Linked DNA regions of Oligoflexus sp.. The protein of the gene in region 1 interacts with the protein of each later gene in a pairwise test. Links are inferred from orthologs where the notes say so. Each region holds a gene or a part of one and is shown on either strand. Other genes may lie near its edges.

The links.
Region 2: the proteins of recA (region 1) and VFO10_RS14250 interact in binary tests that used the Bacillus subtilis proteins (3 or more experiments, as listed by UniProt). The link is inferred for Oligoflexus sp. from one-to-one orthologs.

Annotation. Positions count from the first base shown.
Region 1 is NZ_DASTAT010000050.1:7,921-11,019, forward strand. What follows is about bases 292-3,069. They hold recA (recombinase RecA), read left to right. Parts: upstream 292-1,008; coding sequence 1,009-2,130; downstream 2,131-3,069. Other genes in these bases: VFO10_RS09970 (EI24 domain-containing protein), read left to right, coding at 297-1,007; VFO10_RS09980 (hypothetical protein), read right to left, coding at 2,199-3,069. Also shown: more of VFO10_RS09980, read right to left, coding at 3,070-3,099. UniProt on the Bacillus subtilis protein: Multifunctional protein involved in homologous recombination, DNA repair and competence.
Region 2 is NZ_DASTAT010000066.1:33,581-36,683, reverse strand. The notes cover bases 62-2,843. They hold VFO10_RS14250 (DNA-processing protein DprA), read right to left. Parts: upstream 2,048-2,843; coding sequence 1,076-2,047; downstream 62-1,075. Other genes in these bases: VFO10_RS14245 (LysM peptidoglycan-binding domain-containing protein), read right to left, coding at 2,134-2,843; VFO10_RS14255 (DUF494 family protein), read right to left, coding at 454-951; VFO10_RS14260 (ATPase, T2SS/T4P/T4SS family), read right to left, coding at 62-414. In the rest of the region: more of VFO10_RS14260, read right to left, coding at 1-61; more of VFO10_RS14245, read right to left, coding at 2,844-3,103. UniProt on the Bacillus subtilis protein: Protein that helps load RecA onto ssDNA during transformation. Binds cooperatively to circular ssDNA, is able to bridge different segments of DNA. Favors the loading of RecA onto SsbA- or SsbB-coated ssDNA and formation of RecA-DNA filaments.

The DNA.
Region 1 (3,099 bases):
ATCCGTCCTGGGACTCAGCCGCGTATGCATGGGGGTTTGCTCCCCAAATAAGCAGCAGAATGCATGAGCTCCACGCCTTTGCAAAAAAGTACAAAATTTCTCTTGGAAGTCGGATGGAAAACCGTTTAAAAGGGTGTGAGGCCATATCATTGTATGGTTGTTGGATTGAGTCTTCAGCCGCGGACGCTTGCATGGGATGTCTCTTCAGTTTTCCCGTGAGAATGCTTAGACTGTGTATCGGCTTCCGGTTTCCGTAGCTGAAGATGCCGCCCCTGCGGCAGGAAAGTATGTTTCGCATGATCAATCCCATCCGCGATTTGGTTCGCGGCAGTCGTCTGTATTGGTTGGGAGTCAAGTGGCTAAGCCAACATCCGATTTGGTTCCTTCTTTTGTTCATCCCAACTCTGGTAGGATTGGGACTGATGGCAGCTGCGCTGCTGCTTTTTTGGGAATACCAGGCGGATATTATGCGAACCCTGCTCTTCGAACCGGGTGAGGGGTGGCTCTGGGTCCTTCTTTATTACATAAGCAAGGGCCTGCTCTATCTGGCAGCTTTGGGACTGTCTCTTCTCTTTGGTCTTTTGACCACCAACGTTCTGGCGGCGCCGCTCTATGAGTTGCTGTCCTGTGCGGTGGAGAAGGAGAAGCGGGGGCGGGTGACGGAAATCTCGCTGTGGCAGTCGCTCAAGAATATTCCGGAGGAACTCAAGAAGGTCCTGCTCATTATGGTACTGTCTCTTCTGGTCTTTCTGGTACCGGGGCTGAATCTTCTGGGCATATTTGTGGCAGCTAGTCTGGTAGGGTGGGATTACTATGATTATCCCATGGCCAGGCGAGGCTGGAGTCTGAAACAAAGGTTAAGGGAAGCGAGACAGGATTATTTTGCCATTTTAGGCTTTGGCCTGTGGCTGGTGATACCCTTCGTTCATTTTATTTTGATGCCCATGGCCGTAGCAGGGGGAACCCTGATGGCTCTGGAGCGGATCGACACTATCGAGAGGAGATAACATGGGTTTAGAAAATTCCGCCGAACGCACAAAGGCCATTGACGCAGCGCTGAGCTCGATTGAGAAGCAATTCGGCAAAGGTGCCATCATGCGTTTGGGTCAGGCGGAGCAGGATGCCAGTCGGATCGAATCTATTTCGACCGGTTCCTTGTCACTGGATGCAGCTCTCGGAGTGGGTGGTTTGCCCAAGGGACGTGTGATCGAGATCTTTGGACCAGAATCCAGCGGGAAAACAACGCTGACTCTGCATATTGCGGCTGAAGTGCAAAAAGCCGGCGGTGTGGCAGCTTTTGTGGATGCTGAGCATGCTCTTGATACCTCCTACGCGAAAAAGATCGGCGTGAACCTGGATGAACTTCTGGTTTCACAGCCTGATACCGGCGAACAGGCTCTGGAAATCGTCGATATGCTGGTGCGCAGTGAAGCGGTGAGCCTTGTGATCATCGACTCTGTGGCGGCTCTGACCCCGAAAGCGGAAATCGAAGGCGAGATGGGTGACATGCATGTGGGTCTTCAGGCCCGCCTGATGTCCCAGGCTCTTCGGAAACTGACCGGCTCCGTGTCCCGTACGAACTGTACGGTCATCTTCATCAACCAGATCCGTATGAAGATCGGTGTGATGTTTGGAAGTCCGGAAACCACCACCGGTGGTAACGCGCTCAAGTTCTATTCTTCGGTTCGTCTTGATATCCGCCGCTTGGCGTCCATCAAGCAGGGCGAGGATGTGATCGGGAACCGCGTGCGTGTGAAAGTCGTGAAGAACAAGGTTGCCGCGCCTTTCAAAGAAGCGGAGTTCGATGTGCTCTTCGGTACGGGTATTTCCCATATCGGTGATCTGATCGATCTGGCTTCCAACCATGAAATCATTACCAAGACCGGCGCCTGGTTCTCTTACAAGGATCAGCGTTTGGGTCAGGGCCGTGAGAAAGCGAAGGAATTCCTGGAAGGCAATCCCGAGCTGAAAGCCCAGATCGAATACGAAGTGAAGAAGAAGCTCAATTTCCCCAATCTGCAGGAACCGAAAAAAGAGTCGGACGTGGCCAAGGCTGAAGCCAAAGGCGCCCGTAAGGGAAAAGCCGATGATGCTGAGCCGAAGGCCAAGGCTGCCGGCGCCAAGGATTGAGTTTGAGCTTACTGTGCTTTCGAGCGGCTCCTCGTTAAGAGGGGTCGCTCTTATCGTTTTCAGCGGAGTCAGTCCGGTTTATTATTGTTGGTATACGCCCGTCCAGGCGACAGCTCGCTGCTCGATTCCAGAATCATTTTGCCAAAGGCGAAACTTTCCTGCGCCTGCAGATCAGCAAAGCTGCGCGGAACAAAGTGAACGCGCACTTCATAATCGCCGGGCGGCAGCGCCGTACCCCGCGTTACCACGACTTTTTTCGCACCGATGGGAATGGCCGCACGGATATTCACACCGGGACCTAAAAGTTCAGCATAATGAATCGGGCGCATCTGACCGCAGACTTCATCGAGGCTCACGGTCAGAAGACTGTCCTTGCTCATTTTGAAGGGAAAGTGAAAGCTCTGCGCCTTCAAAAAGAGGCGCAGGTTCGGCAAAGTTGGATCCGGCAACGTGTTCCCGCCTTCAGCCGGCAGACAGCTTTCCGGTGCCGCGAGTGAGAAGGGATTATTATCGACGACGAAACTCGCGCTTCCACCATAGGCATAGCGTTTGTCCTGCATCGGAGCCGCGGGCGTTGTACCGGAACCCGGACCGCTATTGTCATCATCAGGCGGCAAGCTCGAGATAGTGGTATTGAAGTGATAGCGCATGCCGTTGACAAAGATATCAAGCGAGACGTCCACCAGGATATCCTGGGGGATTTTAATCGCCCACTGCCAGCCGCTCGTCGTATCCAAGGCCAGGGGTGCGGCATCGAAGGGAACATCATTCTGCGTGAAGACCCAATTCTCCAGAGTTGGAGACGAATTCACAAACACGGGCTGACTATTCTCTTCCAGGCGACACCAGACTTCGCCGTTGTCAGGCATGACTTCATAGCGGCAGGCCAGGTAAGCGCCACCAATCGGAACGGGCTCAAGCGCAGCCTGAGCTGCTTCAGCATCCTCGCTGTCATCATCGGCAGCGGGT
Region 2 (3,103 bases), on another replicon or contig:
GCCGGTAGGTCCTGCAATCAAAAGAGGTGCGGACGCAGCGGCAACACGGTCCAGCTCCGTGATCATAAAAGATGTCACAAAATCTTTAAGATCAAGAGCACGGAGGCGATGACGCCGGAGACTCAAAAGTGGACCATCGCGTGAAACCGGAGGCAAGACGCAGTGCCAGCGGAAATGCTCGGCGTCCATCTCCAAAGCGCCACCCGCGGCCGGCATCAAAGGATCCAGACGCAGGTTCTGTGAAAAAGCCAGGTTCTGACAGGCTTCGATCATACTTTGAGTGGAGGAAAAAGGTGAAGATTCCATGCGCCTTTGAGCGCCAGAGAGAAGAAGGACCTGATCACAGCCATTGATCAGAACTTCATCCAAACAAGGGTCGCGAAAGTAGGATGCGAGAAGATTTTGTATGAGCAAGACAGCCCCTCCAGTAAGAGGGGACAGGTCTTTCGTCTATCAGCAATAGTAATCGGGCACGCAGGCGTGGAACATGTCATGGAAGTCGCCTTCCGATGTTCCAGGCAGCACGGCGATAAAGATTTCCGCCAGCAGGTTGCTGACTTCTTCATCATCCCAGTCACGAGTATCAATGACGCGGGCTCCTTCGAGCATGCGTTCAATGATGTCACTGGAAAGAATCCCTTTATGCCGGCACAGCTCAATCTTCGACCAGATCTTGTTGCTAAAGTTGATGCGTTCCATCGGATTGGTGATGCGAACGCCTTCGCCTTTGCTTTGCAGCATAGCGAGTGATTCCACGACGGTTCCCGAATTCACGGCTTTTTCCACCCAGTCGCAGGCCGCTTCGATATCCGTCGAAGAAAACCCTGCTTCCAGAAGCTCGTCGCGAACGTAACGTTCCGTCAGTTCCAGTTCGTCATAGCCAAAGATTACCATTTCGGCCATGGCACGGACCACAGACCACCACGTCGCCTGTGAAGTGACACTGTGCATGTCTCACTCCCCTCAACTGGATCCATCAATATCTTAAGTTCTGATATCAACGGTTCCGATATTAATGCTGAATGTACTTTCTTATAGACTAAGACTTTGTCCCCGGGAAAGCAAAACAAATTCCTTAAACACGATCGAAGCCAGAACCAGCTTCAAACCAATCCCTGCCGTCACAGCTCCAGGCCATGCGCATATAGTCCTGCGCGGAAAAGAAAGGTGTCGCGCCCTCCAGCAGCAACTGTTTCGAGCCGAGTGCGCGCACATCATCTTCGGGATGCACCATGACAAAGACCTCCCGACCCTGTTCCAATGCGAGCTGGGCGGTCACTTTTGCGCCAGATCGTTCACCTGCGAGCATCAGAAGAAGACGCGGCGAAAGCCCTGTGATGATGCGGTTTCGTACCGGAAAATCATAAGGTCTGGCAGGATATTCCCAGAGTCTTTCGCTAATGAAAACCGCTCCGGATTTTTGCAGGAGTCGAAAGACGTTTTCGTTGCAACGCGGATAGAAGCGTGAGAGTCCGCCCGCGAGCACCACAATCGTTGGACAGGGCCTTTCTCCCGAGCGCAGCGCTCCCCGATGCCCTGTGATGTCGCAACCCAAAGCTCCACCACTGACAATGACACCCCCTTCCGCGGCCAGGGCGGCAGCCAGCTCTTCCGTTTCCCGCAGAGCAAAACCAGACGCACGGCGCGAGCCCACAATGCTGATCGAAGGCTTGCTCAAGGTCTCGGGCGGACCCAAAACGGTCAGGCAGTTGGGTGGATCTTTGATACATGCAAGAAGCGCCGGATAAAGCGGATGATAGAAGTCGATCAGCTGCGCACCGGCACGCGTGGTCTGCTTGATATTTTCATGAATCAAAGTGGCGAGAGCGATCGGACTCGCTTGAGCTGAGCGCATGAGATTCGTCCACGGTACGGTCCCTGCCTCCAAACGATAGTGAATATAATCAGCCCAATCGCTCACCCCGAGCGCTTCGATCGTAACGCGCGGGTCTTCGCTCTCCTGATGTAACGGCAGAGACAGCCAGCGATACATCCATTGGGATAGGACATGAGAACAATGCGCTTCGAGTTGGGGAATGACGGACATGAAACCTCCTTCGCACAAACGAAAAGAGGTTTAAATTTTCTGAAAGGGAAAAACCACGGACATGGAATCAAGGCTCGGACAAATACTCAGGGACTCGCCTTATCACCCAGTCGAACTTCGAGCACATCGCTCAAAATAAAACCGAGGGCACCGGACGCGGAGGCATCCACGATGTAGGCCTTGGCCACCTGACTCTCCGTATCCGGCAGATCACCGCGCAGAAAACTCGGCGCGGCCACCTTCACGTTCTGCATGATGTTGTAGACCTGGCCTTCCTGCAGCTTGTTTTCGTTCTGCTCAAGGAAGACGAAGGCCCCACGGCCGCCGACCGCCATGAAGGGCTCGGTAAACGCCACGACCTGCTGATTCGCGCCCTGAATGCTTTGCGGAGGATTCACGGGCATGCTGCGCTTGGTCGAACGGTACGCGATCACCATGTCGCCGGGCATCACGCCGAGCCTGTTGTAAATGACCTGGGCCCGGAACACGTCCTCGTCTTCGTCCTTGGAATTCACCTGGATATGCGCGATGAATTCATAACGGTAGCCCACGAAGTCGTTGCCGTTTTTGGTCCGCACTTTACCGGTTTCCCGCACGATCGTATAGCTGGTGCCGGTCTTCAGGCTGTCGTCGTCTTCAGGCTCCACGATCAGGAACTGGCCTTTGTCGATCAGATAGGAACCAGCCGAGCCACCCACGATACGACCCAGCTCTTCGAATTCATCCGCCACGATAAAAGCTGGTACGATAAGTGGCACCTTATCAGGACGCTCGCGCTCGCCCACGACTTCGATCATATCGTCGATGCCGGCGACGGACTCCAGATCCTTCGCATCGGTGATCTGCTGATTGGTCGGAATCTCGGAACGCATGAGCATGCCGTTGATATCCTCACGCACCAGCTCGGCTTCCTTCATGCCGCCTTTATCCACGGGCACGATATCGTCTTCCGTTACGACCTGAAGAAAAGGGGGATTGTCAGCATCACCTGCATAAAAACGCAGCTTCATGCCGGGATAAATAAAGTGCGGGTTGGCAATGCCTGGGTTGAACGAC